Regions from separate parts of the Dyella sp. M7H15-1 genome, predicted to be linked through region 1. Evidence: predicted binding sites of a transcription regulator. Region 1 holds the regulator's gene; the other holds the start of a gene.
What was found. The regulator sigma-54, encoded in region 1, starts transcription at its own class of promoters, with help from an activator protein. The targets are predictions, from matches to a motif close to TGGCACGNGCNTTGC.
Positions count from the first base shown of each region.

Region 1 (15,709 bases):
CTGCGGCAACGCGTAGCCTAGCGTGACGCAACTCGCGATGACCACTAGTTCGCGCGTTGCCAAGTCCAGACCAGGCCGATTGAGCACACCGGCGAATGCCCATTGCATGGTCATCGTCATGAAGTCAGGACAAAGCTCCTCGCGCGACTGTGCGAGTCGTTCGCCGCTGTGCCCGCCATGCAAGCGTTCGAACAAAGCCAGGCCGCGCGCGTAAGTTTCTGCATCGCGCGGCAATACTTGCTGGGGGGTCATAGTTGTCTCCGCTCATCCGCTCGTTATTGAGTACGCAGCAGTCTGCGCGGGAAGATCGTTGGGATAAACGGCGCTATAGTTCGCTGACTACGAACCAATAGTTGATAATCGTTATGGATCGACTTACCAGCATGTCGGTATTCGTGCGCGTCGCCGAACTTGGCAGCTTCACCGACGTAGCTGATGAATTCGAAATCTCCGCGACGATGGTCGGTAAACACATCAAAGAGCTCGAAGCTCGCCTTGGCGCACGCCTAATCCATCGCACGACACGGCGTCAGCAACTCACCGACGTCGGCCGGCTCTACTACGATCGTTGCAAGGCAGTGCTCGATGAGGTCGCCGCAGCCGATGCGTCGATCGATACTCTGCGCGGAGTGGCTCGCGGCATGCTCCGTGTCACCGCGTCGGTAACCTACGGCGCGCGCAAGATTGCGCCGGCGCTGATTGATTTCCTGCGCGAGCATCCCGAAGTGCGGGTCGAACTCGTGCTCAACGACCGCGTCGCTGACTTGATCGAAGAGGGCTTCGACGCGGCGATCCGCATCGGCCGGCTCAGCGACTCAGGCCTAATCGCGCGTCCGCTTGCGCCGTACCGCATGATGATCTGCGCTGCGCCGAGTTATCTGGCTGCGCATCCGATGCCGCGGCGACCGCAGGACCTGGAGAAACACTCATGCCTCGCCTACTGGTCACAACAAGGCCGCTGGAAACTGATCGATCGCCATGGCCGCGAGTACACAGTGCGAGCGGACAGCCACCTGCGCACGAATAACGGCGAAGCGCTGCGCCAGGCGGCACTGGCCGGTTTCGGTATCGTGTATCAGCCGCAGGTGCTGCTCGAGAACGACATACGCACCGGTCGTCTGATCCAACTGCTGAAAACCTATCAAGCGCCCGCAGCACCGGTGCATCTGGTCTACTTGCCGGACCGCAGGCCAACTCCAAAACTGCAGCGCTTCATCGATTTCATCCTCTCGCGCTTCGAAAAACCCGAACCTTTACCTGTAGTCCAGCGCCTACCCCGTAAGGGCAAGGCATGAACACCCGAGCGGCTGTATTTTGACAACAGTGCTAATGATTCGGCCAAGGAAATTCTCCAAGCCTGTGTCCGCCTCAACATCTATCTCTCCCACGCCCATCCGCGATGGCGCGGCCAAGGGCAAGATCGAGCGCTTCTTTCGCGGCTTTCGCGACCGCTTCCTGACCCTGTGTATTTCGCTTGAGCAGTAATAGGACTGCATGTGTTAACGAAAAGCCCGACATCTGTCGGGCTTACGTTTTTCTGGCGTTCCCGTTGCGAAAGTCGGGCTAGCCTCGCAGGTGGGGTAGGGACATTACGTCGTGATGGAAGCGAGCAAGGTTTCGGCTTCTTCGTGCGTATGTGCGCGAATCAGGCGTGGTGCGTGACTGCGTAACCTTGCATGATCGAGCGAGGCGAGGCGGTCGCGCACGAGCAGGATCTTGCTAGGGTGCATGCTGAATTCGTTCAGCCCAAGGGCGAGCAGCAGCGCAGTGAAGTTCACATCGCCGCCGATTTCGCCGCACAGGCTCACCGGTTTGCCGGCACGTCGGCCGGCTGAGATGACGTGCGAGATTAGGCGCAGCAGCGCGGGCTGCAGCGGGTTATAGATATTTTCCAGAGCATCGTTACCGCGGTCGGCCGCAAGTACGTATTGCGCAAGGTCGTTGGTGCCGATGGCGAGAAAGTCGGAATGCTCCAGCAGCGCACGCACGTTGATGGCGGCAGCAGGTACTTCGATCATGGCGCCAAGCGCGAGCTTTTCCGGCAGGTCGATGTTTTCGCGCTTCAGCTCCTGGCGTGCGAGCTTGAACAGGGTGCGCACGGCGATCAATTCGTCGGGCTGGGTGACCATCGGTACAAGTACGCGGACGGGCCCGTAGCACGCGGCGCGCAAGATCGCGCGGATCTGCGTGCTGAATACGGCGGGGTGGCGCAGCGAAAGGCGTACTCCGCGCACACCGAGTGCGGGGTTTTCTTCGCCGTGAATCACCAACCCGGCGGCATCCGCTTTGTCCGCGCCAAGGTCGAGCGTGCGAATGGTGACCGGTGCGCCGCCCATGCCCAATACTACGTCGCGGTAGGCAATGAACTGCTCGTCTTCCGAAGGTAGGCCCTTGTGGCGCAGGAACAGGAATTCGGTGCGGTAAAGACCCACGCCATCGGCGCCGCGTGCGCGTGCCAGGGCGACGTCGCTGGTGGATTCGGCATTCGCCAGCAGGTGTACATCGACACCGTCGCGGGTGCGCGTAGGTGCATTGGCAAGACTGGCGAGCCGGCGGCCTTCGATTGCGGCTTCGCGTTGCCATGCGCGATAGCGGGCAAGGTCTTGCGCGGTGGGGTGGACTACTGCTTCGCCGTGCTCGGTATCGAGCAATATCAGGTCGTCATCATGGATGGTGGCCAGCGCATCGCGCGTGCCCACGAGCATGGGCAGGTTGAGGCTACGCGCCAGAATCGCGCTGTGCGAATACGGGCTGCCGGAGCTGGTGATGACGCCGAGCAAGCCTTTGTCGGCCAGGTGTGCCATGTCGGCGGGCGCCAGGGTATCGGCGACCAGGATTTCGCCAACTCGTGCGGCTAGCTTGCGTTCCTCGGCGCTGGTCTGCCGTTGCAGAGCGGAGATGACGCGGCTGATGACCTGATCGACATCTTCCATGCGACTACGCAGATACGGGTCGTCCATGGCGGCGAACACGCTTGCCAGGCGATCGCGCTGTTTCTTCAACGCGGCACCGGCGCGGTAGCGGCCGATGGTGATCATTTCGTCCAGGCCTCGCAGCAGTTCGGCGTCGTCGAGCAGCAAACTATGCGCGTCGATGAATTCGTTGACTTCGCGTGCCAGCGCGCCATGCAGTTTGCCGCGCAGTTCGCGCAGTTCCTGCCGCGCGGTTTCAAGCGCGGTGTGCAGGTGTTCCAGCTCGGAAGCGACTTCATCTTCCGCCAACGGGCGTGTGTCGACCAGATAGCGACTGGGCTGAACCAGCCGTGCGCGGCCCAGAGTCATGCCACGCGATGCCATTGTGCCGGACAGGATTTGCCTCATGGGCGCCTCCTGTGGACGGGAATCGTCAATCGTGAATCGTGAATCGTGGTCGCAGTGATTGGGTTGGGGTGTGCTGCTCTTACGATTCCCGATTCCCGATTCCCAATTCCCGACTTCATTGAAGCGGCGTGAATCGTAAATCGTAAATCGTGGCCGCAGCACTTCGTTCGGCGCGGGATGCCGCTTTGACGATTCCCGATTCCCGATTCCCGATTCCCGATTCCCGGCTCCATTCACGCCCCTTCGTCGAATTTGCGATTGAACAGATCCACCACCGCATCCAGCGCAACGGTTTCGTCCGGTCCTTCGGCGCGCACGGTAAGCGCTGTGCCAATGCCCGCGGCCAACATCATTACGCCCATGATGCTTTGTGCATTCACTTCGCGCCCTTTGCTGATCAACCAGACGGTGGATTTGAAACTTTGCACGAGTTGCACCAGTTTGGCTGATGCACGGGCATGCAAGCCCAGTTTGTTGGAAACAACAATTTCTTTTTCAAGCATGATCTATGAAGATTCCTCCGCGACCGCCGCTGACCGCGATTTCCGCAAGCTCATCCAGCGGCTTGTCGGCGTAGTTGAGTACGCGCAGCAACATAGGCAAGTTCAAACCCGATACGCAGCGCAGCCTTACGCCAACCGTACTCAGCGACAGGCCGATGTTGCAGGGGGTGGCGCCATACAAATCCGCTAACACCAGCACGCCATCGCCGTGATCCAGTTCACGCGCATGCTTGGCCGTCAGCGTGCGCGTCACATCCGGATCGGCCCGGGCCGGCACTTCCACGGTGGCGACGCGCAGCGGCAATTTCGGCAACACGTGACGTGCTGCTTTCACCAACGCTTGACCGACCGACTCGTGGGTCATCAGGAGCACGCCGACGCTCATGGCTGCTGAGCCTGGCGGGAATCGTAAATCGGGAATCGTAAATCGTAAATCGTAAAAAAGCGCGGCGCACAACGCGGCGCCCATTCCCTGCTCCTTGTTCCCTGTTCCTCTGGTTGGAATCGGGAAATGCACTGCTTTTCCGATTCCCGATTCCCGATTCCCGATTCCCGATTCCAGTACTCAGACAACATAATCATCACTCTAATTCCCGATGGAAAGTCAGCACGCTTTCGCGGCTGGGTCGGTAGTGCGCAGCAAGCTTTTCGACCAGGTACACCGAACGGTGGCGACCGCCGGTGCAACCGATGGAGAGGGTGACGTAGCTGCGGTCATCCGCTTCGAAACGCGGCAGCCATGCGTCCAACCAGCGGGTGGTGTCGGCGAGGTATTCGCCCACCATCGGCTGTTGATCCAAGAAGTCGCGCACCGGGCCGTCCTTGCCGGACAGCGGGCGCAGGGTAGGCTCCCAATGCGGGTTGGGCAGGCAGCGTGCGTCGAACACGAAATCCGAATCCAGTGGCAGGCCGCGGCGGAATGCGAACGACTGGAACATCAGCGTGAGGCCGGATGTGGTCTGGGCATAACCGGTGGCGATCAGCCGGCGCAGTTGATGCACGTTCAAGTCGCTGGAATCGATCACACGTTCGGCAATCGCCATCAGCGGACGCAGCAGGCGGCGTTCTTCGGCGATCGCATCGGCCAGCGACAGGTTGCGCATGGCGAGCGGATGCCGGCGGCGCGTTTCGGAATAGCGCTTGATCAGCACCGCATCGTTGCAATCGAGAAAGATCAGGTGTACATGCACGGTGGCCGCCAGGGTGGATAATACCTTGGGCATGTGCTGGAAATCTTCGTCGCGATTGCGTACGTCCACACCGACAGCGATGCGCCGGCGATGATTATCACGGGTCGCTGCGTCAACCAATTCCGACAGCAATGCGCTGGGAAGGTTGTCGACGCAGTAGAACTCCAGATCTTCCAGTGCGCGCAAGGCGATGGTCTTGCCGCCGCCGGACATGCCGGTGAGCACCACCAGATGAATGGCGCTGGGGTCGTCAGCCGGAAGGATACTGTCTTGCAGACCCATGGGATGCTCTGATCAATTCTGCGCAGGTGTCACCGGTTCTGTCTGTTCGCAGGCCACAGGACCATTGACGAAGGCAGACGGGCCGTCTGTCGAGACGATGGGCCGAAGGCATGCGGGCGGACAGAACCGGCCCCAACGCATTAATTTTAAATGATGGGGTGATGTCCAGAAGGCTCTCAGGCTGCGCCGCGCGGCTTGAAAAGGGCCTTCCCGGTGCCACGCAACACACCCTGAGAGTCTTCTGGACATCATGCCACCTACGCAGAATTGATCAGAGCATCCCATATGATTACCAGGGAGGAAGGCGGCGCATCTGGTGGGCTTGGCGATCCATGAAACTCATGGCCGGGTCGATGCCCTTGCTCTTGAGCATATGGCTGCGCACCGCGGCTTCGACCAGCACGGCGAGGTTGCGGCCGGGCGCGACGGGAATGGTGATCATCGGCATTCGCACATCGAAAATTTCCCGATGACCCACGTCGCCGGTGATGCGTGTCATGCCGTCGGTTTGTTCGCCATCGCGCAGCGGCTTGAGGTGGATGACCAGGCGCAGGTACTTCGATGTTTTCACCGAGGTGTGACCGAACATCTCGCGTACGTTGAGCACGCCCAGGCCGCGCACTTCGAGCAGATCCTGCAACAGTTCCGGGCAGGCGCCATCGATCACGTCCGGTGCAATCAGCGTGAATTCCGGTGCATCGTCGGCCACCAGTCGATGGCCGCGGCTGATCAGTTCCAGCGCCAGCTCGCTTTTGCCCGAGCCCGCCTCGCCGGTGATTAGTACACCGATCGAAAACACTTCCAGCAGCACGCCGTGCAAGGTGAGGCGCGGCGCCATGGTGCGCGCCAAGTGGTATTGCATCCAGGTGAGTAACTCATGGCCGCGTTTGGCGCTGATCCACAGTGGCGTGTTGGTTTCCTCTGCTACTTCGCGCAGGTCGGAGGGGATCGCCTGATCCTTGGTCACGATGAAGGCCGCCGGGTGGGTGGCGGCGGCCTTGTGGATTACTTCCCAGCGTTGACGCGAATCCAGGCCGTCGAGGTAGCTCAGCTCCTCGGTGCCGATGATCTGGATCTTGTTGGGGTAGATGACATTGAGGTAACCCACCAGCGATGGGCGCCGGGCGGGTGTGGAGCCGTATTCGAGCACGCGTGTTTCGCCGCGCACGCCTGCAATCCATCGTAGCGCCATGCGCTCGTGGATGTCATCGTAAAGTTGTCGAGCGGTAAGCCGATCCAAGAATGTTCCTTTTTGCCCAGGGCATCCCCTGTTGCCTGGTCAGGGGCGGCGGCAGGAACATTGTGCCAGTTTGGGCCGGCAGGTTGTAATCGGGGAAGGGAGAATGGTACGTAGGGAAGTAGCGATACCGTGTTTTTGTTGCGGTTCGGCCCGCCTCTCGTAGGGAGAGGCGGGCTTGGCAAACGTCAGATGACAGCCTGGCGGGCCTCGTAGACTTCGCGCTGGTGCTTGTCACACAGCTTTTCACGGTAACGGCGCAACTGGGTGACCAACGTATCAAACAGCTTGTCGATGGAGACGTACATGTCGTTCTCGTTGGCCTCGGCGTGTAGCGACTTGCCTGCAACAGTGAGTGTTCCTTCGGCGCGTTGCTGGAGCTTGTTCACCGAAAGCACGATGTTCAGGCTGACTATGCGGTCGTCGAGGCGGGTCAATCGATCGAGCTTGGCTTCCGCATGACTGCGCAGCGCCGGGGTGACTTCGATTTTTTGACCACTGAGTTGGAATTGCATGGTGCGCCTCCTTACTAGAGCTGGCCGCGCGGGGCGGCATTGGATGGTGCGCGAATCGCCGTGAAACGATCGATGGCACCGTGAAGCGAAACCTTGTTGTTGAATATGGGATCGTTACCTTGAGTGGCAAGTTCCCCATCGTGACAAAAACGGGGCCAGCATGGTTCAGCTATTGCGCTGTCGTTCGCTGGAACTTGGAATACGCAGGATTTCCCGGTATTTCGCGATGGTGCGGCGGGCAACCTGGATGCCTTTGCCGTGCAACTCTTCGGCGAGCGCTTGATCGGACAGGGGTTTGCGCGGATCTTCACCGTCGACAAGTTTGCGCAGCATGGCCTGGATGGCGGTAGCCGATGCGCTGCCGCCATCTTCGGTGGAAACGCCGCTGGAGAAGAAATATTTCAGTTCGTAAGTGCCGCGTGGCGTGTGAATGTACTTGCGGGTGGTGACACGTGAAATGGTCGACTCATGCATACCCACCTCCTCAGCCACTTCGCGCAGCACCAGCGGTTGCATCGCTTCCGGGCCGTAATCCAGGAAGGCGCTTTGCCGGCGCACGATGGCATCTGCCACCTTTAGCAGTGTTTCGGCACGGGACTCCAGACTCTTGATAAGCCACCGGGCTTCCTGTAACTGCCCACGCATCCAGCTTGCATCATCACTGCGCGCCTGCGCAATAAGACTGCAGTAACGCTGGTTAAGACTTAGTTTTGGCTGGCTGTCGGGGTTAAGCAGCACCTGCCAGTGGGTGCCGTCTTTGCGCGCGTAGACGTCGGGGGCGACGTATTCCACTGGCGTGGTGTCCAAGGCCGCGCCGGGGCGCGGGTCCAGGCTGCGGATCAGGATGGCCGCGGCGGCGGTGTCTTCCTCGCTGGCGTGCAAGCGGCGTGCCAGCTTGGCCATGTCGTTGCGGGCCAGCAGTTCCAGTTCGTCCTGGACGATACGCACAGCCAGGTCGCGGTGCGGGGTGCCGGGGTCGAACTGTTCAAGTTGTGCGCGCAGGCAATCCTGCAGGTCGATGCTGCCTACGCCGGCAGGATCGAAGCGCTGCAACTGGCGGCGTACGGCCTCCACTTCGCCCAGCGTGGCTTTCAGATGCAGCGGCAGAGCGGCGAGCACGACATCCAGGCCTTCACCCACATAGCCATCCGTGTTCAAGGCATCGATCAATACCGTGGCGATAGCTTTGGAACGCCCGTCCATGGGGGTGAGGTTGAGCTGCCACAGCAGGTGCTCCTGCAGCGATTCGGGTGCTGTGTTCTGTGGCTCGAGCCCCTCGTCGTCGCGATTGTTCTTTCGGCTGCCACTGCCGTTGCTGGACGAAAAATCGATCGGCTCGTCCGTGCTGATATCCGGCTCTGTCCAGTCCGGTGCTTCATCGTTATTGTCGCTGCCGGATGCCTCGGGGCTGCTTGCCGGCAGTAGTGTTTCGAAATCCGTTTCGAATTCGTCGCCGGCTTCGTTTTCATTCTGCTCGCCTTCTGCGTCTTCGGCGAATTCGAGCAGCGGATTGCTTTCCGCAAGCTGGCGCAGTTCAACGGCCAGCTCCAGTTGCGACAACTGCAAAAGACGAATGGCCTGTTGCAACTGCGGCGTAAGAGCCAGTTGTTGATTAAGACGGAACTGAAGCCCTGTTTTCATGCCTGTCGGAACGGTGAATATGGCTGCATCCTAACCCTTCGGCGGAGCCCCGGCCATACTTGTCACGGCTGGAATAGCCGGCCGTGCATGCGGATGTGAGACTGAGCAAGTTTGCTCTTGTAGAGTCTCCAAAGTTGCGCTATTACAAGCGGAATTCCCGACCCAGATAGACTTCGCGTACTTTCTCATCGGCCAGGATATGCGCCGGTGTGCCGCGCGAGAGCACCTCACCCTCGTTCATGATGTATGCACGGTCACAAATGCCCAGCGTCTCGCGCACGTTGTGATCGGTAATCAGCACGCCAATGCCGCGTTCTTTCAGATGTCGCACGATGCGCTGGATTTCACCGACCGAGATCGGATCCACGCCGGCGAAAGGCTCATCCAGCAGCATGTAACGCGGTTCGGCGGCCAGGGCGCGGGCGATTTCCACACGGCGGCGCTCGCCACCGGAAAGGCTGATGCCTTTTTGGCCTGCGATATGCGAAATCTTCAGTTCGTCCAGCAGGCTTTCAAGCTGCGCATCGCGCTTGCGTTGATCCGGCTCGCGCAATTCCAGCACGGCCATGATGTTGTCGGATACGCTGAGTCGGCGAAACACCGAAGCTTCTTGCGGTAGGTAGCCGATGCCGAGCTTGGCGCGCGCATGCATGGGCAGGCCAGTGATGTTCTGCTTGTCGAGCTTGATCGCGCCGCCATCGGCTTCAATCAGGCCCACAATCATGTAGAAGCAGGTGGTTTTGCCCGCGCCATTGGGGCCGAGCAGGCCGACCACTTCACCCTGACGGATCGAGAACGCGAAATCGCGCACGACCTTGCGTGCGCGGAAACTTTTTTGCAGGCCTTCTGCGGAAAGCATGTAACGGTTATTCCTTGGTGGACGCGCTGCTGGCCGAAGCCGGCTTGGCCGCACCCGTTGCCGGGGAGCCGGCGGCTGGTTTGGCTGGTGTCGGGGCAGGCGTTGCCGGCTTGCCATTCTTCGGCGATGGCAGCGGCTTCTGTTTCGGCAGGAAGGTCATGGTGACTGGACCGTTGTTGCCGCTTTCGCCGACCATGTAGCCGGTCTGCGTGTTGTAAGTAAGCTTGGCGCCGTGCGCATCACCCTTGTTCTGCTGATGCACGAAAGCGTTGCCGGTAAGGATCGCGATGCCGTTGACGTTGTCGTAATAAAGTTGATCGGCATCACCCGTCATCAGGTTGCCGTTGTCGTCGGTCTGCTCGATGTGCGGACGTTTCGGCGCAATGCTGGTTACGATGATGTGGTCGACCGAGGTGTCTTCCTTGGCCGTCCAGATCCGGGCAAGCTCGCCCGTGAGCTTCATGGTGCCCTGAGTGATCAGGACGTTGCCCTTGAAGGTGCTCATGGAGTTGGGTTCGTTATAGCCGTCCATACTGTCGGCGTGCACCACGTGGATCGGCTGATTACGGTCATCCGTCCTTGCCAAGGCGGGTTGTTGCAGCAGCAACAGACCGACAGTCAACAGGCTTAGCCGTAGCATTGTTCTGGCTTGAATACAGCACGCCGTGCACGTCATTGAGCAACTCCAGATGGTTATCGTTTAGGCTGGCGCGCATGCCAATACCGTTCATTACGGTGGCTCCCTGCGTCATCGTGGCCGGGTCCGCGGTTTGCATACGGTTTTCCTTCGGCCAGCCGGTGACATTGGAGGTACATAATGTTGCCACGGGACTCAACGCTCCCGTGAGGGCTTGCACGTACGCGGGGCGCTGCATGTACACCGCGCCATCCAGCCGCATCAGCGTGCCGCTCTTGTTCACCCAGCCGAATGGTGCATGGCCGCGCCAATCCGGTACGCCCGGTTTTTTCGCCGTGATATCGAATACAGGCGCGTTGATGTACATCGATTCGTCACTACCACGGCGATCCATGCGCGGTGCCGTCATGGTGAAGTTGAGTAAGCCATCCGTGTCGTAGCTCCATACTTTGGAGTTGTAGAGCACGTAGTCGGAAATGGGGGGGCCGATGAAGTCGTTAGCCTCGGGCGCGCCCACCATCCAGCTTCGCAACATCCAACTTGCCGGCGCGGCAATGGCCAGCAGCACGATGGTGGCCATGGTGCGGTTGTCACGCAGGTATTGGCGAACATTCACCGCCAGTGCTCCTGTTCCGCGGCGGTCTTGCCCCGTGCGTGCAGGATCAGGTCGCACACTTCGCGTACGGCGCCTTTGCCACCGCTAAGTTGCGTGCGCCAGTGCGCGCGTTCGGCCACCCACGGGTGTGCATTGGCTATCGCGACGGCCAATCCACAGATGCTCATCGCCGGCAGATCGGGCAGGTCGTCACCGACGAATGCGGCTTCTTCGGGTTGGATGTTGAGTGCTTCAAGAATCTGCCGCAGGCATTCGCGCTTGTCGCCCTGGCCCTGATAAACGTGAGTGATATCCAGCTCTTCCGCGCGCAACGCTACCGGATGGCTGATGCGCGCGCTGATGATGGCCACGTGAATGCCATGTGCCTGCAGGCGCTTCAGGCCAAGGCCATCGTGCACATGGAAAACCTTGGTTTCGTGGCCGCTTTCGCTATACCAGAGCTGGCCATCGGTGAGTGTGCCGTCCACATCGAACGCCGCCAAGCGAATGTTGGCGGCGCGAGCAAGTAGATCGGCGGGGAGGTCGGCGAGATAAGCCATGTTGTGGGGATGTCCGTCAGACCACGCGTGCGCGCAGCAGATCGTGAATGTTGAGGGCGCCGACCACGCGTTGCGCATCGTCGACCACCAGCAGGGCGTGAATCTGGTACTTCTCCATCAGTTGCGCCGCTTCAATGGCGAGCTTGTCGGCGCCTATCACCTTGGGGCCGTGCGTCATCAGGTCGCTGACTTTGGCGTTGCGCAAGTCGACGTCGTCGTCGTCCAACGCACGGCGCAAGTCACCGTCGGTGAACACGCCCAGCAGATGCTGGTCGGGGTCGACCACGGCGGTCATGCCCAAGTGCTTGCGGGTCATTTCCATCAGGGCTTCGGTCAAGCTGGCGTCCGGGGCGATCGTGGGTATGCCGGGGCCCGTGTGCATGACGTCGCTGATATGCAGCAGCAGACGGCGACCCAGGCTTCCGGCTGGGTGAGAACGCGCGAAGTCGTCAGAGGTGAACCCGCGTGCTTCCAAAAGTGCGATGGCCAGGGCATCGCCCATCACCAGCGCAGCGGAGGTGCTGGCGGTAGGGGCCAAGCCCAGCGGGCAGGCTTCGGCGGAAATGCCCGCATCCAGATGCACGTCGGACTGGCCGGCGAGCGAGGATTCCGGGTTGCCGGTAATGGAGATCAACGGGATACCCTGGCGCTTGATCACCGGCAGGATGAACAGAATCTCGTCTGTCTCGCCCGAGTTGGACAAGGCTAGCACCACGTCCTGCGGCAGGATCATGCCCAGATCGCCATGGCTGGCCTCGCCCGGATGGACGAAGAAGGCCGGCGTGCCAGTGGAGGCCAGGGTCGCAGCGATCTTGCGCCCTATGTGGCCGGACTTGCCCATGCCGGTGACCACCAGCCGGCCCTTGCAGCCCAGGATAAGCCGGCAGGCGTCCACGAAGTTCTGGTCGATGCGTGGCTCCAGCGCCCGGATCGCGGCGGCCTCGGTGACAATCACCGTGCGCGCGCTGTGCATGATGGCAGCGGCATCTACCCGGGTGGACTTGGGCTTTATGGTGGGTGCGTTCATGCATCCTCGGAGGCAATGTAGGTAGGGAGCCAGGCTTATGTCGTTTCTGCGGCAGCAGATTTCCATTAACATGGCATATTCGCATTCTATCTTGATGCCTGACGCCATAGCCTCGCTCTTCGATGTCCAGCGGGTGGTGTTCAGGATCCCAGTGATTTGGAAGATTAATGGACGCAGCCAGCATCCAGGCAATGATTGAAGCCGGCCTGCCCGGCGCACAAGCAAACGTGCAGGGGGACGACGGCGTGCACTTCGAGGCCGAAGTGGTTGCCGCGCAGTTCGCAGGAAAGCTGCCTTTGGCTCGTCACCGGTTGGTCTACGCCACACTGGGCGACCTGATGGGGGGCGCGATCCATGCGCTCGCGCTCAAGACCCTGACCCCGGAAGAAGCCGCTGCGCGCCGTTGACCGCCTGCTGCAGCCGCTCTCCGGGTTTCGCTTTCCCAAGGATTCCCGATGGCCAAAATCCTGATCAGCGGCGGTGAGCCGCTACGTGGCGAGGTTGGTATTTCCGGCGCCAAGAACGCCGTGCTGCCGATTCTCGCCTCTTGCTTGCTGGCTGACGAACCCGTCACCATCAGCAACGTCCCACATCTGCATGACGTGACCACCACGATGGAATTGCTCGGCCAGATGGGCGTGCAGTTGGTGTTGGATGACCGCATGAAGATCGAGGTGGACCCGCGTTCCACCGACCGCTACTTCGCGCCGTACGAGCTGGTGAAAACCATGCGCGCGTCGATCCTAGTGCTCGGTCCGCTGGTGGCGCGCTTCGGGCAGGCGGAAGTTTCGTTGCCTGGTGGCTGCCAGATCGGTTCGCGTCCGGTGGATCAGCACATCCGCGGGCTGCAGGCCCTGGGTGCGGATATCACTGTCGAAAACGGCTACATCCGTGCTCGTGCCAGTCGTCTGAAGGGCGCGCGCATCATCATGGACATGGTCACCGTTACCGGGACCGAGAACGTGATGATGGCGGCGGTGCTCGCTTCCGGCACCAGCATCATCGACAACGCAGCGCAGGAACCCGAAGTGGTCGACCTTGCCAACTGCCTCAACGCGATGGGTGCGCAGATCGAAGGCGCGGGCACGTCCACCATGGTGATCCATGGTGTGGAGCGGCTGCACGGTTGCTCATACGAAGTGCTGCCCGATCGCATCGAAACCGGTACTTTTCTGGTGGGCGCGGCGATGACCGGCGGCAAGGTGCGCGCCCGCAATGCGCGCGCCAATACGCTGGATGCCGTGCTCGCGAAGCTGGAAGAGGCCGGGGCGCATATCTCCACCGGTCCGGACTGGATCGAGTTGGATATGCAGGGCCGTCGCCCAAAGGCCGTGAACATCACCACCTCGCCGTATCCAGCCTTTCCCACCGATATGCAGGCGCAGTTCACCGCGCTCAACTGCGTGGCTGAAGGCGTTGGCATCATCACCGAAACCGTGTTCGAAAACCGCTTCATGCACGCGCATGAATTGCAGCGGCTGGGTGCGGATATTCGTCTGGAGGGCAACACTGCCATCATTCAGGGTGTGGACAAGATGAGCGGTGCGCCGATCATGGCGACCGACCTGCGCGCATCGGCATGTCTGGTACTGGCAGGATTGGTTGCCGAAGGCGATACCACCGTCGATCGCGTGTACCACATCGATCGCGGCTACGAGAACATCGAAGAAAAGCTCGGCACGCTCGGCGCGAAGATTCGTCGCCTGCCCACGTGATGTGCTCGTAGGGGCGGACCCCTGTAGCCGCCCAGGACAGGCATGGGGCGGCTCGATGGGGCTGCATCCAGGTGGTTACGGTGAACTGTAGTGAACTAACTGCAAAGTGAGGTCGCCACCATCACTCTGCGCTAACTTCACCGGCACCGCGAATTGCTTCGGCACATACCAAGCTTCATAGCGCTTGTCTGAATCGGCCCGCGACACGCGTTCGGCGTGGAAGCTGCCGGCAGGCACTTGCACGCTTTCCGTGCCTTGTACCTTGAATCGCTGCTGCTCTATCTGCTGCTTTACGCCAACCGGCATGGTCATGCTTTGGCTGCCATTGCGCAGCGACAGGCCAATGGCGAGTGGTAGGGTATTGCGGTCGACCATGCCCGGTTGTGCCGCGTACGTAGACGGATTTTTGCCATCGTCCACGCTTACTTGTTTGGTCGCCCAATTCACCCGCATCGCGCGTTGCTTCACCTTGAACGCTTTGACTTCGGATGTGTAGCTTTCGGTTTCCGGCGCGTTGTTGTTCCAGCGGAAGCGGGTGACGTCACTGGAGTTGGCACCCAGCGCGGCGGCCAGGCCAGAGGTGCCCTGAATCTGGTTGCTGTATTCGTACTCGCCATTGCCCAGCGACTTGAGCGTAATGGTGGCGTTGCCCATCGCTTCACCGTCGCGTGATACCTGATAGATAGCGGTAAAAGGCGTTGGCGGCGTAGCAAAGGAGGCAGTAGTGAAGACGGCCAGTGCGAAACCGGCGACGAGTGGGAGCGGACGTTTGAGTGTAAGCATGGATCGGCAGTGTACGCATCGATCCTGAACAACTCGTTGCGGTACTAACGCACGAGCGTTCCGCCCTGCATCCGCAAAGGCTTGTGAAGGAGGGCGTTGTCAAAGGTGACGCTGTTTTGGTCCAGGGTTAATCGGCCTGCGGTGATCAGGGTCACCACAGCGAGCAGCAGTTGATGCTCCAGCGGAAGCAGACGCTCGGCGAGGGTTTTCTCGTTATCGCCGGCTTTGATGCGTAATACGGTCTGGGCAATCACTGGGCCGCCATCGAGTTCGGCGGTGACGTAGTGGACACTGGCGCCGTGTTCGGCATCGCCCGCTTTGATCGCGCGGCGATGAGTGTGCAGGCCCCGATACTTGGGCAACAGGGATGGATGGATATTGATCATCCGACCCACCCATGGTTTCAGCGCATCGCCGTCGATAATGCGCATGAAGCCGGCAAGGACCAGCAGGTCGGGTTTGCTCGCGGCAACACGTTCGAACAGGGCGAAGTCGTAATCGCGGCGTTCGGCATAATCGCGAGGATCAAGCACGAGGGTTGGAATGCCTGCCATCTGTGCGAGCTGCACGGCACCTGCATCGGCCTTGTCACTGGCGACTAGTACAAACTCCACGGACAATTCACCGCGATCGCGTGCTGCCAATAACGTGGCGAAATTGCTGCCGCGACCGGAGGCTAGGACAGCGATGCGCAGTGGTGAGGGCATGATGTTCTTTTTGCTCCCTCTCCCGGAGGGGAGAGGGAGCAAAGCGCTTAGCCGATGTGCACGCGCTCTTCATCCCGTGTCTTAACTACTTCGCCAATCACTAAGCTGGTCAGGCCATGCTTGCTCAGTAAGGCAGAA
Region 1 covers NZ_CP035300.1:276,002-291,710, forward strand. The annotation lists gene EO087_RS01425 (carboxymuconolactone decarboxylase family protein) at 1-252, opposite strand, end outside; gene EO087_RS01430 (LysR family transcriptional regulator) at 366-1,295, shown strand; gene EO087_RS16865 (hypothetical protein) at 1,360-1,485, shown strand; gene ptsP (phosphoenolpyruvate--protein phosphotransferase) at 1,590-3,320, opposite strand; gene EO087_RS01440 (HPr family phosphocarrier protein) at 3,554-3,823, opposite strand; gene EO087_RS01445 (PTS fructose IIA subunit family protein) at 3,816-4,208, opposite strand; gene rapZ (RNase adapter RapZ) at 4,405-5,295, opposite strand; gene hprK (HPr(Ser) kinase/phosphatase) at 5,585-6,487, opposite strand; gene raiA (ribosome-associated translation inhibitor RaiA) at 6,721-7,047, opposite strand; gene EO087_RS01465 (RNA polymerase factor sigma-54) at 7,213-8,688, opposite strand; gene lptB (LPS export ABC transporter ATP-binding protein) at 8,831-9,547, opposite strand; gene lptA (lipopolysaccharide transport periplasmic protein LptA) at 9,555-10,169, opposite strand; gene lptC (LPS export ABC transporter periplasmic protein LptC) at 10,117-10,800, opposite strand; gene EO087_RS01485 (HAD family hydrolase) at 10,797-11,339, opposite strand; gene EO087_RS01490 (KpsF/GutQ family sugar-phosphate isomerase) at 11,356-12,366, opposite strand; gene EO087_RS01495 (BolA/IbaG family iron-sulfur metabolism protein) at 12,534-12,773, shown strand; gene murA (UDP-N-acetylglucosamine 1-carboxyvinyltransferase) at 12,822-14,081, shown strand; gene EO087_RS01505 (DUF3108 domain-containing protein) at 14,157-14,864, opposite strand; gene purN (phosphoribosylglycinamide formyltransferase) at 14,909-15,571, opposite strand; gene purM (phosphoribosylformylglycinamidine cyclo-ligase) at 15,619-15,709, opposite strand, start outside.

Region 2 (15,709 bases), 1.2 Mb from region 1:
CGAACGACCAGAGTGTGCAGGTGGGTCAGCGCGTTGCTTCTGGAGGCTCGATAGGCACCATGGGTGGCCGTGGTCCTGGCGGTCCAACTCAGTTCGCTCAGCACGTTCACTATCAAATAGAAGATCCACAAGGGAAGCGCATCAATCCACAAGAATGGTGGAATCAACGTGAGGCAAATACCGATTCGGCTTTGGCGCTCAATCCGGTCAAAGCTTGGAGCTATCCCTTCCGTGCCAAAGATGGCCGCACGGAAATTACCGGCCGGCAAACGTTCTTCGGCGCCTTTTCACAGATGGACGATGGTTACTTCCCCATAGGCGTTAATGGTTTTCCCCACGGCGGCGTGCACTTCGGCGCTGCGACCGCCGGCAGCTTCGATCAGGCCGATGGTGTGCGCTGCATCGCTGATGGCGAGATCGTCGCTTACAAACTCGATGACACCTATCCGAAGCTGCATTTCACGCAGGACGATCACTGGGCGATGTATTCAACCGGCTTCGTGCTGGTGCGGCACACCCTGGCGTTGCCGTCCGTGCCGAACAGTCCGGTGTCGGCCAGCGACACGCAAACGCTCTACAGCCTCGCCATGCATATGGCGGACTGGTCGACCTATCTGGCTGAGGGTGCGCTCAAGCGACCCGGATGGTGGATCGGCGTGGAGGCGTTTCGCATCGGCAATGCCGACCGGCAACGCGGTGGCGAGACCAAGGGCGCGCGAGTACGCACGGAGCCCAAGGCCGATACGCGCGGGCGTTACACCGCCGGAGCGTTGGTGGGCTTCCTGCCCGAGGGTAGTGAAGTTCGCATCGGCGAAAAGCACGGCCCCTGGGGTCACATCATCTCCATTAGCGCAGGCGGCATGATCAGCCCCGACAGTGGCGGCACATTCGGCGGCGACGACGATCTGAACGGGCCGTGGTACGCGCCCGGCAACGACAAAACCAGACCGGTCACGCCGCGCGGCGACTGGGGCTGGATTTACCTGCACGAACAGCATGCCGTTACGGCGCCGACCGGTGTCGGCAGCGTCGTCATTCCGCCGGAGCCCATTCCCATCAAAGCCGGCACATTGCTAGGCCAGCTCGGCGAGTACATCGACTACGAGCGATCCACGCCACTGCCGCCGCTGCCCATGCGCCAGTTGCTGCATCTGGAAGTGTTTGCGGGCGAGGACTTCAAAGCGTTCCTGGACAGGAGCCGGGCGCGCGCCGCACAGCTTCCCGCCGAGCAGAAGACCGTGCTGATGGTGAAGGCCGGCACGCGGTTCGTCGCCAGCGCGACACCCTCTGATCGGCAACTGGCCGACATGTATCCCTCCGCGTTTGCCGAGGCCAAACCCACCGCGGACAGCCCCAGCGACGGTCCTTGGGTCAAGGTCCAGCCGATGTACCGATCACCGTGGGGCCATCACGATATCGAGCGTGACGGATCGCCGGTCTGGATCGAGCGGGACAAGCTGGCGCAGGTCACTGCCACCACGCCGGCCTGGTCGCGATTTCCCCTGCAGGTTAACGCGGCGAACGGGCCGACCAGCGACTTTATCGAAACCCACACCCGTGCCGAGCTGGAGGGTCTCGATGGCCGCGACCGCGCCGTCGATGATCAGGGACATCGGTGGTGGCGCTTCGATGTGGGCACCGCCGATGGGAAATCCACCACCGGCTGGCTGAGCCAGAACCACCCGGGCAGCGAATGGGTCAGCCCATGGGCATGGCCGGGTTTTGAAGTCGTAGATGCAACCGGCATCGCCTTGACCGATGCGTTCCAGCGCAACCTCGTTGTCACCGGCTCGGCGGACTGGCAAGAAGCGGGGAAATACAAAGAGGCGGTGGAACGAGTCAATGCCAGCCCGCTGCTGCGCCGGCTGGAGCAGGTGCTGGGCAAACACGTCAGGAAGGATACCTACGGCCGCGAACTGCCCAAGAACAAGTACAGCATCGTCACCGCGCGCGCCTTGCAGGAAGCCATGCGCCTCCCGTGGCTCGCCAGCGAGATCAGCCACCTGATCCTGCGTTATGAAAGCGAATGGAGCGGCAACATGGGCCGATGGGAAGCGATCACGCCGTTGATGCGCCACGCGCGGCAGAACTGGGAGTGCGAGGTGCAACGCATTCACAAGTTGCAATGGTGGAACGAGGTGAAGGGCAAGGTGGCGGGATTTCCGGACAGCCCGGTGGTGTATCACATTCATCCGATTGCGTTGGTGGGGAATTTCGAAGGCGCATGCCCAGAAAGCTGCAAAACAAAAGTAGTCGAATTCCAGACTAGCGAAGGGATATTTCAAGTTTCGAAACGAGCATTCGAATTCGTGCTCTCCACAGAGGACTACAGAGCTCACCCATACGTTCCGTCCGGCGATCAATCGAGCGGCGTTACCGTTGGATACGGATACGATCTCGGTCAACAAACGTCTGCAACAATTGCCTCCGAGTTGAGCGGGATCTTCTCGCCTGAGCAAATCACAAGCCTTCAGCAAGCATCAGGACTACACGGCGACACTGCTAGGAATTTGCTACCTTCGTTAGCAAACATTTCGATTAGTCGAGACATGGCGCTTCGTCTGGCCGTGGTAATGAAGGGGAGATATGCACAATATACGGTAGATGCATTTCCTGGGGTGACAAAATTGCACCCTCATTGCCAAGGGGCGCTACTAAGTCTTGTAATAAATCGCGGCCCTGGGCTTGTCGACAAGCCGCACCAGAAAACTCGCGAACAAATGAGATCCATTAAATCCGATATCGAGAACAGTAAGACGAAAGACGTTCCTGTTCAATTGCGATCGATGAAGTCTCTATGGGCCGGCAGCGGTCAAGGCGGCTTAGTAGAACGTAGAGAACAAGAGGCCATTCTTTTTGAAAGTGGAATGACATGTAATTGTTGGAGATAGAATCATGAAAAAGCTCTTCGTTTTATCTGTTTTTATTCTGTCGCTTCCAAATCTAGCCGGCGCGGGAGTTCTTTGCAATGGCAAAACAACACATGCACTTGAAGAGTGCGCACAAAGTAACTTCAAATTATCTGATGATCAATTGAATGTTTTTTACAAAGATTTTTCATCCAAACTTTCGAGGGACCAAAAGGCGCTATTGGTGGATGCCCAGCGTGAATGGATCAAATATAAAGAGAGCACATGTCAAGCGGCCTATGATGCAACGTCGCCAGGCGAGGAAGCTGGGATTGATAAATGGACGTGCTTGGATGAGGTCACAAGGGCGCGCATAAATGAGCTTCATTATCTTGACTCTGGTATCGGAGGGGACAGCTTCTTACACGCGGTGGATGTGGTCGCAAAGCTGTATGAAGGCGGGAATAGAGATCGATTTATCGAGAAACTCTCCAAGCAACCGGCAAGTAAAGACGATCAACATTGGGGCGCATATGTAAGCAAAAACTGCATACTGGCCGTTCAGCGCTTACACGAAGAAAGGAATCTCTGCGTAGCTAGGCAAAACTTTTACAGCTATCCATTAAGATGCGGCCATGGACCAGCGATCTGCCCGACCTGCGACGTCATGGCTCGAAGTTGGGCACAGTCCATATCCCCTCCAATTACGTCAAGTCGGGAGATGTGTGGCGAGATGATATGAGGAAGAAAGAATTGTATGTCCCCGAGGAAGATGAAATCAAAGGACACACAACCTTGAAAGTACGTCAGGGTGAATTACTAAAATGAAAAAAGATACGATCGAAAAAATTCTAGCCCTTCTATTTCTGGCCGCAGCATTCGAAGGTTGTCGCGCGACAGCAGGGCCGGATGCTGGGGTATCGTCAACCCTTGCAAATGGTTCGAATGAATTTGAGGGTCGATGGTCGCCAAATTGCGAAAGATTTGAAGGCTTCAAGGTAGGAAATAACCTTCGCGCTAACTTTGTCATTAATTCAAACCAGATTAATATTAATATCCATCTAAAAATAAGTGGTGTAGAAGACAATTTAATATCAATCTATTTTGATTCGCCGTCCGATCTAGGAAGAGGTGGAATTAATCTGGATTGGGCAGATTTCTCAAAAAATATTCCAATTGCCATTGGTGAGATTGATGGAAAAAATAGCATGAGATTAAATTGGAGTGGATTCTATAACACAAAGTCATTTTTGTATCAGTGGGTTAATCAACCTGATTTTTACGAAAAAAGAAACGTTATTCTTTTTCATAGGTGCGCAAGCTAAAGCCAAAATCTTTTGGACCCGACAGAACCTGAGCGCGACAAAGCACAAGGCGAGCTGAGCAATGAAGGCGACTATTAAATGTGTTGCATTGGCTTTGACGCTAAGTTGGACAGATCTGTTCGTCCTCAATGATAACGGAGACAAGATAACACCTGTTACGAAGACGTTTGTTGGCTGCTACAAACCATGAAAGAACTCCTCTTTTTAGCATTTTTGTTTTATCGATCCTGAGCCCGGTCGACGCGGGAGTTCTTTGCAATGGCAGAACTACGCATGCACCTGAAGAATTCGCACAAAGCAACTTCAAATTATCCGATGATAAATTGAATGATTTTTACAAAGATTTTTCATCCAAACTTTCGAGGGACCAAAAATCTTGACCGGCTCGTACACCATGAGCATTGAAGGCCGCAATGTGGCGCGAGTGGCTGACCTGGTGTCGTTCCGGCAAATCGGCACCCATCGCATCATCTCCGATGTGTGTAATCGGATGGGCTAAATCGGGTGGATGACTGTCTAAGGACGAACATATGATAAAGATATACAGCGCCTTGGTTGCGAAGGCGATCGCTTGGATTTTTCTGGCTTCTTATTTCAACGTAGTTCATGCCAACAAATCATTTTCGGGCGAATGGAGATATGTCCAGTACATAGACACATCAAAAAAGCCCTATTCCACTTTCGATATCAGATTGGTGGAGGGCAACGATGGAAAAATTCAAGGATCTTATTGCTTTATAACTCAGGGCGGAAACAGGATTGACTGTGACCCTGATGGTGAAGAAATCAATATCACCGGTCGAGCTGCGCCAGATGATAGCTCGACGGAAGTCCATTTTTACTCTTTCTTTGGAGCAAAAGATGGAGTTGCTAGGCTTTCGAGGGTTGGAAATGATCTGATTTGGCAGGTCATCAAGAACCCAAGCGGCGATTTCTTTTACGGGCCATACAAAGCTTAGAGCATGTCGTCATAAGATTCTGAGCCACATGACGAGGCAGCGAATTTGCACAGCGGCAAGGAAAGAGGACAGATTCTTCGCGTAGCGTGTCGCCACACCACGCCACTGTTTCAGGTACAAAAACGCATTCTCAACCAGGTGGCGATGACGATACAGGTACGTGTCGTAGTCGCGCGGCTCTTTTCGGTTTTTACGTGGCGGAATATGCGCCTGCATGCCTTGCTCATGAGCCTGCTCAACAATGGCATCACTGTCATAACCTTTGTCGGCCATGAGATGCTCAGCAGGAATGTCTTTGATCAGTTCCGCGGCCTGCGAACAATCTGCCCGGGTACCCTCTGTAACAAGAATTCGGACTGGCATACCATGCGCATCCACGGCCAAATGTATCTTGGTGTTGCGCCCCCTTTTGTGAGACCTATGCCCTGATTGCCGCCACGAGCTCCCGCTGCATGAGGATGAACCTTGCAGTGACTGGCATCGATCATCAGCCACTCAAAGTCCGGCTCATCCATCACACGTTCCAACAGACCTTCCCATGTGCCGTTATCGCGCCAGCGACAAAAGCGCCGATGGGTATTCTTCCAATCGCCGTACTCGGGTGGTAAATCTCGCCACGGCGCTCCGGTGCGAAGTATCCAGAACACTGCGTTGATGAATTGCCGATTATCTTTGGCTACACGCCCCCATCGGCCCGCTTGACCCGGCAAATGGGGTTCAAGCAAACCCCATTTTTCATCGGAGATGTCATGGCGTCGATAGGCTGCAGTCACAGAGGATTCCATCCAGCAAGATTCGATGGCAGGTAGTTAACCATATTTCAACACCTCATGACGACAGGCTCTAGCTAAAAAAGACATCCGATGATAAACATCGTGGAGAACGCCGGGTAGTAATTGAAGGGGCTTATTTATACGATTACCCATCAAATTCCTTTGCCACCAATACCTACGTGATAAAGGACGACTATGTGAAGTTACTAAACATTTCTGATGATTTAAAGTTTTGGAAAATTCTATATATCCGTGCAGATGGAGTCGTGATCGAGCGTTGGATCAACTGCAATGCGATAAATTTCTGTCCGTAAAATGCAAATGCGATGAAAGAGGAAGAAAGAAGGACTGATCTTGGAAGTGGATCCATCGAAAGCGGCGATGGATGGTGCTATCGAGGTCGCCGCCTTAAGCAGACCACTGGCAAGTACAACTACGCAACGTTCAATTCAGCCTATCCATCAATATGACCAGGATAAATTGTCGATTTTACAAAAAATCCTGAACTTCCCCTGCTGTCACTGGCTCGGCGGACTGGCAAGAAGCGGGGAAATACAAAGAGGCGGCGGAACGAGTCAATGCCAGCCCGCTGCTGCGCCGGCTGGAGCAGGTGCTGGGCAAACACGTCAAGAAGGATACCTACGGCCGCGAACTGCCCAAGAACAAGTACAGCATCGTCACCGCGCGCGCCTTGCAGGAGGCCATGCGCCTCCCGTGGCTCGCCAGCGAGATCAGCCAGCTGATCCTGCGTTATGAAAGCGAATGGAGCGGCAACATGGGCCGATGGAAAGCGATCACGCCGTTGATGCGCCACGCGCGGCAGAACTGGGAGTGCGAGGTGCAACGCATTCACAAGTTGCAATGGTGGAACGAGGTGAAGGGCAAGGTGGCGGGATTTCCGGATAGTCCGGTGGTGTATCACATTCATCCGATTGCGTTGGTGGGGAATTTCTCGTCACCATGCAAATGCATTAACTACGATGCAATACTAGTTAAAAGAGCCGCACCAGCATATCGTGATAGTCAGATTGTTACTCACAGCCACTACCGTCTTTCCATAGACACGAAACCTGGACGATTAGCCGGTAATAGTAGGCGGGCGGGAGACGCAAGCAAACAAGTTCAGATGCAAGTAATCGACATTCTTGTTGAAAAAGCTCGGGCGCACCGTCTCAGTCGAGAAGATATTGCCATGGTTCTCGCAATGACGAGACATGAATCTGGATTCAACCCCGATGCGGCCGCTGGTACAACGTCGGCGTCTGGACTTGGGCAGTTCGTCGACCAAACCGCTACCGCTTACGGAATCAGGACAGATGAGCAGCGCTTTGACGCCGAACAAGGAGCAGAGGCAATGGTCGAGCATTACCTTGAAAATAAGAGGTTGGCTCAGAATGGAGGTGCAAAGGGACGAAATTTATTCATAGATATATATGCCTACCATCACGATGGCCCATCATTAGCATACGGCGGTCGACAAATATCAGAATCAAGTGTAATGCCTTGGTTCGACACCATCGTGGCTAACATTTGCGCCGACATAGCGGATTGAGGAGATACATGAGATTCGTTTTTTTCGCGTTTTTTTCATTTTTCCTTGCAACCCATGCTTATTGCAAAGAACCTTCAACTTCGATCGAAGACAAAAATTTGCGCGTTGTGCCTACTGATGTTGATTCGGCGGTCGTCAACGATAAATCCTTTGCCACCTTCAAACAGTTGAACTGCAAAACAAGAGATGTTGAAGTTGTGCTATCCATAAGCGATCTAAATAAAACATGGTTTGTCACGACGGCGGATGGGTGTGGCTGGGGAGCTGCTTTAGCTCCTATCTGGATAATTGCACAGACTAACTCGCAGCGTATCTCCTTGCTTCTTTCCACTGGAGGGTACGCGTTGATTCCATCGAACATATTTCATAATGGGATGGCTGACATTGTCATCTCCGCTGGCACTTCGGGTGAAAGCGAATCTAAGGCGTATATTTTTGACGGGAAATTGTATGTCCCCAAGTCACGAAAATAATTTTCATGGGCACACTCAAGGAGTAGAAAAATGCAGTTCATCGCATGGGTGGGTGACAATACAACCTGCGGCGGAAAAATCTTGACCGGCTCGAGCACCATGAGCATTGACGGGCGCAATGTGGCGCGAGTGGGTGATCTGGTGTCGTGCCCTGCAGCTCGCGGTGCAGCGAATCAAGCCCCCGCCGGCATCAGCAACAACAGTGCCGCGCCCAGCGCAATGCGATACCAAGCAAACCACGTAAAGCGATGCGTGCGGATGTAGCCCAGCAGCCATTTCACGGCCACGAACGCCACGATCAGCGACACCACGAATCCGACGATCAGCGCCGTCCAGTCTTCGTGCGCGGCGCCACCCTGCTTGAACACCTTCAACAACTCGTAAGCCGTGGCCGCGTACATGGTGGGAATGCCGACCAGGAACGAGAACTCCGTCGCCGCCGGCCGATTGCTGGTGCCGGCCAGCATCGCTGTGAAGATCGTCGCACCCGAGCGCGAGGTGCCGGGAAAAATGCCCGCCACCATCTGCGCGATGCCGACCAGAATCGCCACGCGCCAGGTGACCTCGCTGCAATCGACCTGTCTGGCCGCCATCGCCTCCGCACCCAGCATCCAGAAACCGCCGATCACCAACGCCCACGCGATCGGCGTCACCGTTTCCGGCAGCTTGAAGCCAAAGTGCGTGACCACCAGGCCGAGCGCGCAAGTAATCAGGAACGCCACGGACAGTTTGAACAGATACGCGCGATTGGCCGGAGCCCGCCACTGCGTCAGCAACTGCCAGATCCGCTTCCAGTAGATCAGCGTGATCGCCAGGATCGCCCCCGCCTGGATGCCCACGTTGAACAGTTCCGAACGCGCACCCAACCCGAAACTTTCGGCGATCAGCAGGTGGCCGGTACTGGAGATCGGCAGGAATTCGGTAATACCCTCGACAATGCCGAGCAGGATGATGTTGATCAGGTCATGCACGCGGAGAACTCCTTTGGGGTGCGTGGCGGGAGGCGGCACAAGCGGTATAGCTTAAAGTCTGTTTCCCTCACGCCAGATGCCTTGGCAGTGCTGTTTTATTAGCGCCATAAATGGGCAAAGCAAGTTCCATTATGGTGCATAAGCCGCGCTTTGGAATGTGCGGTCCTGATATAATTCATTGAAAAAAGACGTGTTTCATAGCTGGTACGGTGTTTGCCTAGAAGCACGCGCGACCCCCTTTCACGAAACCTCGAGGTTTACATGTCCACCAAGAAAGTGCTCGACCTGATCCAGGAACATGAGGTCGAGTTCGTCGACCTGCGTTTTGCCGACATGCTCGGCAAGCACCACCACGTGACCTTCCCCGCCCACGCCATCGACGACTCCACCTTCGAAGACGGCAAAATGTTCGACGGCTCCTCGATCTCGGGCTGGAAAGGCATCAACGAGTCGGACATGGTGCTGCTTCCCGATCCGGACACCGCCTACCTCGATCCGTTCAGCTCCCACACCCAGCTGGTCCTGCATTGCGACGTGCTGGAGCCGAGCACCATGCAGGCCTACGGCCGCGATCCGCGCTCCATCGCCAAGCGCGCCGAGGCGTACCTGAAGTCCACCGGCGTGGCCGACACCGCTTTCTTTGGTCCGGAGCCGGAATTCTTCATCTTCGATTCGGTGCGCTGGCAGAACGACATGGGTCGCGTGTTCTATGAAATCGAATCGCAGGAAGCCGCGTGGAGCTCGCGCTTCAAGTACGACGAAGGCAACAGCGGCCATCGTCCGGGCGTGAAGGGCGGCTACTTCCCGGTCAGCCCGGTCGACTCGCTGGGCGACCTGCGCGCCGACATGTGCAAAGTGCTGGAGTCACTCGGCCAGGTGGTGGAAGTGCATCACCACGAAGTGGCCAACGCCGGGCAGTGCGAAATCGGCACCAAGTTCAACACGCTGGTGAGGAAGGCCGACGAACTGATGACGATGAAGTACGTCATCAAGAACGTTGCCCACCAGAACGACAAGACCGTCACCTTCATGCCCAAGCCGATCGTCGGCGACAACGGCAGCGGCATGCACGTGCATCAGTCGCTGGCGAAGGAAGGTAAGAACCTGTTCTCCGGTGATCTCTACGGTGGCCTGTCGCAGACCGCGCTGTGGTACATCGGCGGCATCTTCAAGCACGCCAAGGCCATCAACGCCTTCGCCAACTCCACCACCAACAGTTACAAGCGCCTGGTGCCGGGCTTCGAAGCACCGGTGATGCTGGCCTACTCCGCGCGCAATCGCTCGGCGAGCTGCCGCATTCCGTTCGTGTCGAACCCGAAGGGCCGTCGCATCGAGCTGCGCTTCCCCGACCCGATGCAGTCGGGCTATCTCACCTTCACCGCGCTGATGATGGCCGGCCTCGACGGCATCCTCAACAAGATCGATCCGGGTGCGCCGGCCGACAAGGATCTCTACGATCTGCCGCCGGAAGAGGAAAAGAACATTCCGCAAGTGTGCTCCAGCCTCGACGCCGCACTGGAAGCGCTGGACAAGGACCGCGACTTCCTCAAGGCCGGCGGTGTGTTCACCGACGACTTCATCGATGCCTACATCGAACTGAAGATGCAGGAAGTCACCCGCTACCGCGCCAGCACGCATCCGCTGGAATTCCAGATGTATTACGCGATGTGATTGCGGTTGCACGCGATGAACATCAACGGGCGCCTCGGCGCCCGTTGATGTTTCCGGTGGATGCTCCACTACGTGGACACCCTTCCGCGTTTCTCGGACAATCTTCCATGCCGCTCCCACCAAGGAGGCATCATGCCGGTCATCTCAATGTTTTACGGCATCAATCATCCGAATGTATCTGATCGATAACAAGCATCACCATGCACCTCACATCCACGCGAGGTATGCGGAGTTTGAAGCATCGGTCTCCATCTCCGAAGGCGAGATCCTCGCAGGCGAACTTCCAAAAAAGCAGCTTCGACTCGTTCAGGCGTGGATAGAGTTGCACCGCGACGAGCTGATTGCTGATTGGGAGCTGGCGATTAGTGGCGAAAGCCCGTACAAGATCGCTCCACTTTGAGGTACTCCAATGTATTGGGACGTCAAAAAAGTAAAACCGCTCGATGATTACAGGCTTTTTGTAGAGCTCGAAGACGGCAGAATCGGAATCTTTGACGTGAAGCCTTATCTGAATCACGATGCGTTCAAAGAGCTTCAGAACAGGGATTACTTCAATCAAGTTGGCATTTTATTTGGCGCCGTTACGTGGCCGCACGAACAAGATATCGCTCCGGAAACACTCCTGGCTGAGTTGCAGCCTTGTGATGCCTCGGCTGCGTAAGAGCCCGCAAGCGACAGAAATCGCTCGTTTCCTGGGCTTGTTAGCCTCCTCAATCGGACACCGCGAAAGCTGGCGCCATCTTGCGACGAACTGCTGCATCGCATCCGCGATATCCGCGGCTCCGAGAAACGCTCTACCAGGAGCTGCGCGATCTGTTCAAAGCCAGCAGCAGCGATTACGACGGCAGCGCGCAAACGGCCAAGACCTTCTTCGCCACCATCCAGAATAAGCTGGTCTTTGCTGTCACCGGCCAGACCGCCGCCGCTTGGAAGAAGCGCAGGTGGCGGAACAAGAGGCCTCCGAAGATCTTAAGGGCGACCTTTACGAAGGTCCGCTGCAAAAGAACGCGGAAGACACCAAGAGCGGCGCCGGTAAATACTTCACCCCACGCGCGCTGATCCAGGCCATGGTCGAATGCGTGCAACCGGAGCCGAAGAAAACGGTGGCAGGACCCTGCCTGCGGCACCGGCGGCTTCTTTTTTCTGGGCGTGCACGAATGGCTTAATCGCCAGAAGTTGAACAAGGCTCAGGCACAGTTTCTTCGCCATCAAACCTTTTATGGCAACGAAATCGTGCCAAGCGCACTGCGATGGTACTTGGTGAAACAAACAACGGGCGCTTCGGCGCCCGTTGTCGTTGCGCGCGTCACCGCGTGCAAGTCACCAGCCGCCGCCATGGCTTGGCTATGCTGTTGGGATCGGTGATGAAATTCTCGTCCGGTTGCTGGTTTTGCGTCCAATGAACAACCTCATAAAGCCAGTTGTCGTAGGAAACCTTTACACCCGGCGTGTCGTATACCTTGCTGCTGATCCATGCTTCCACGCCATCGCAATGGCCACCGCCAGGTTCTTTCGGCGCCACCATCACGGTGGCATGAAACGTTGACGAATGCAGACCGTCGCTGACGGCTACCGATACCTCAAAGGGTTCCGGGGCTTGTACGGTGGGCGCGGTGATCGTGAGCGTGTTAGTCGTAGCGCCCTCCGGATCCAGAAACCCACCATGGCTCCATTGATAAGAAAGTTCATGGCCGCCCGGGCTGCCGGCATCGGCCACCGCCGAAAATCGATCGCCGCTTCGAACCTCGGACACCACCACGATATCGCCGATGGGCGGCAACTGGTCGCCTGGGCCGTAATAGGTATATGGCGCCGACATGTCGGTGTTTTCCCAGATGGGCTTGTCTAGCGACGGCAAATGCAGATTCTCGACCGTCTGTCGCGTAGCGGCGGTGATCGGCATACCCCATTTTTCATAGAAGGGAATCAAATTGCGGCCGGCAACACGACTGGTTTCGATGACCACGCGCGCTTGCTTTTCCGCCTTTGCTACTCCTGGATAACCCTTCAGTGCACGAGATTCACGCGCATACCGTGGATAGAACGTCGGCCCGAATGCCAGGTGCAGCTGCCAGAACATTCCCAGACGGATAAACAGGTAAGCTCGGTCGTAGCTTGGATTCAGTTGATCCCAGTTCTTCGAAGTTTGGTCCAGATAACGTTTGATTTTCGGCCATACATTGTCCACCTCCAGCTCGCTCTTCAGGTCGAAAAGATTGGTTTGAACCCATAAGGAAGTCAGGTTGTTGGAGGTCTCGTCATCCATCGGATATGACAGGTCGCGGGCGACATCCATGGTCAGGTCGTCGTGTTGAAGGATGTGTCCAAGTTCATGCCAGGGTCCCCAGCCATCGGTTTCGAGCAGATGCTTGTTAACCACGGCCTTGATGGCGTCGTCCGCATACGCCGTACGATACTGCCATGCATACATATAAGAGTCGCAGCCCACGCATTCCACAAAGTGATGCGGCAATCGCGGAGAGTCGTGCGGAGCTTCGTTGTCCAGTGCCAGGCCGTATTGGGCTTCGCCGACATTGATAATGCGATCCCAGTTTTCCAGCACTCCGACGGGATCGTCTACGAATCGTCGGGCACGTGCCAAGGTCAAGGTAATCATCGCTCGCTGACTAATCAATTCGGCATACGGAGCGTTTGCATAGGTCTGAAGCATGTTTGCCCAATCGGAGTCGCCATGCTCCCCCAGTATGAAGCGGGGCATGGGATGTCCGCCGGATTCAATATCGACGGTCATCACCCCGCCGCTAGGCTGATTTTGGACTGCGATATAGACAGCCCCCTTCTTGCTTGCATGGATGGTGTTGATGCCAGAACGCAGACGGACTTTCTGCGCTTCGTCGTACTCCCACGTATCGTCATCCAGCGAATGGATCCACACCGATGGCATGGGCGAAGGTGCTGCACCTGAATATTGAAAATCAATCACCAAGGTGTCGCCGGCATTGACCCAATAGCCTGTCGAGCGCATCGGCGTCAACGCAAATTCGTTGATTGTCCGCTGCGCGATCATGAACTGCTTATCAGGCAACGTCGCTTGCACAAGCGTGAAAAATCGTGGCGGCAAAATAGCTGCGTGCAACGTTGGATGATCCAGTGCGGCTATTCTTGTCTGGCCTTGCGTGGAGCGCTTGTGCGCAGGAATCGCCGGTATGTGCAACTCTGTCGCAGGCGTTCTTTCGCGTGGGTGTCTCATATCTACGCGCTTGTCGTCCGCATGTAACGACAGCGCCAGGCAGGATAGGCCGCAGAACAGCATGCTAAAGAGAAAAGCTTTCACGTTATGTCCCTCCTTTAGACGACGCAAACCCGTTTTGGTGTTCACGCTTGGTGATCCACGCACAACGGCATGGATAAGGCGGAGTGATGAAATAACCCACTCGAAACAGTTCTTGCGGATGGCAATACATGCGCCGCTTTTATCGAGCGCTACGTCAGCACAATATTGGCGAGACAGGATGAAAGTTCGGTGAAACGATAGACCTCGATTTGAGAGCTATGCACAGCCTCGCGTCGGGAGAGTGTGCGGGTCAACAGGTTGGGGTGTACGGCAACTTGTCGCAGCAATCCCTGCGGGGTACCACGATGAATGCGCTTGCCAGCACGATTGGCAACACCATTGCCGAGCAGATGGTGATGGAATCGCAAGCCAAGGCGCAGACTGTTGCTGCTGGAACGTGTTGCTTCGGTCTTTCAGTGCCGCAAGTAGCCTATGTCGCTGGTCCCATCCGGCGCCACCCGACGCAGCAACGCATTGAACCAGCGACGTTTCTGCACCAGGTCGCTGTCGATCAACCATTGCGACTTGTTGGCCACCAGGGCTGCAACAGGTAAACCATCTTCATAGAGCACGCGGGTACCTGCCAGCGCGGGCAAGCGGTCGCCAGCGAGTACGGTGCCGACAAGATTGAGCGGGTCGCTGCCGCTCAGGCAGACGCATTGCTGTTCGAGGGAGCGCTGACGAATGCTGCGTAGCTGGCCGATGGCTTCGGGCAGCGCGAATTGTTCGCCGATCAGGCCTTCCACGAAACGGCCGCCGCGGATGTCGCCACGGGCTTCCAGTCGATGGTAGACGCGCAGCAGTTCGCGCCAGCTTGGAAGCCAGGAGGCTTCGCGTTCGAGCAATTTCCAGAAGACCACACCGTAGCGGCGTAGCAGCGTGCGGGCAATGTGCTCGATCGGATCGGTGTCGTCGCCGACTTGGCTATGGGGCGTGGACTTGCGCACCAGCGACCAGCGGCCGGCATCTTCGATGTCACTCAGCGCATGACGACGTACACGACGATGCCTGGGTGATTCGCGCTTGGCTGCAGGAGTGAGCAGCACACGCAGGCCGGCGAAACTGTCGGCGGTGACACGGCCGGCGGAGACCAGCTCGCCGAGCGCATTTTCCAGTTCCGTACGTAGAAGATGCGCGCCATCGATCAGTTCGTCGAAGAACAAGGCGCCGTGTGCGGCCAGTGCATCGATAACAGCTTGCGCGCGTGAAGACAGCAACAGCTCCTGTTCCTGATGGCGATCGGCGATGGAGGTCCAGATGCCGAGCTGGCGGCGTGGGAGCAGCACAATGGGCGTGGCGCGTATCGGGCCGCCACTGCCACCGCCGCTGCGCAGGCGATTCCAGCCGATACGGCCCGCGCGGCAGAGTTCGTCCAACCAGCGGCTGGCATAGTCTTCAATGCGCGCGGCAAGCAGTTCACTTTCCCAGGCGCCCGCAGCGGCTTCGTAACCTTCGAGCTGGGTAAGTACGGCGCCGAGCGCATCGGGGCCTTTGAGCCGCGTAGTGGGTGTGGTGTGCTGCCAGTCGAGCAGAAAGCGCATCAGATCGCGGCGGCTGACGGGTTCGATTTCGCGACGCAGGCGGCCGATGGTGTAGCGGTGGATGCGTGCCAGCAGATGACGTTCGCACCATTCGACGTCGTTCGCCTCTCGCGTAAAACGGCCTTGCATCACATAGCCTTCGGACTGCAGGCGGATCAATGCGAGTTCGACATCGGACATTTCCACGCTGAGCGAGGCGGCGAGCGCGGACACGGTGACGGGACCGAGACCGGTGAGGCGGCCGCGCACCAGTTCGAGCAGGGCGTCTTCGCGCGTCCAACCCTGGGCGGCGTATTCGGC
Region 2 covers NZ_CP035300.1:2,579,623-2,595,331, forward strand. The annotation lists gene EO087_RS11995 (M23 family metallopeptidase) at 1-2,891, shown strand, start outside; gene EO087_RS12000 (lysozyme inhibitor LprI family protein) at 2,896-3,591, shown strand; gene EO087_RS12005 (hypothetical protein) at 3,674-4,174, shown strand; gene EO087_RS12010 (hypothetical protein) at 4,705-5,133, shown strand; one part of gene EO087_RS12015 (IS5 family transposase) at 5,143-5,549, opposite strand; one part of gene EO087_RS12015 (IS5 family transposase) at 5,549-5,918, opposite strand; gene EO087_RS12025 (lytic transglycosylase domain-containing protein) at 6,517-7,458, shown strand; gene EO087_RS12030 (hypothetical protein) at 7,467-7,931, shown strand; gene EO087_RS12040 (undecaprenyl-diphosphate phosphatase) at 8,105-8,902, opposite strand; gene glnA (type I glutamate--ammonia ligase) at 9,164-10,573, shown strand; gene EO087_RS12050 (DUF4160 domain-containing protein) at 10,746-10,973, shown strand; gene EO087_RS12055 (DUF2442 domain-containing protein) at 10,983-11,234, shown strand; gene rhuM (RhuM family protein) at 11,315-11,632, shown strand; gene EO087_RS16940 (N-6 DNA methylase) at 11,569-11,739, shown strand; gene EO087_RS12070 (M60 family metallopeptidase) at 11,880-13,868, opposite strand; gene EO087_RS12075 (DEAD/DEAH box helicase) at 14,282-15,709, opposite strand, start outside.
Region 2: glnA (type I glutamate--ammonia ligase) is a predicted target of sigma-54. The motif match lies at 9,105-9,119, and genes of this name have one in related genera.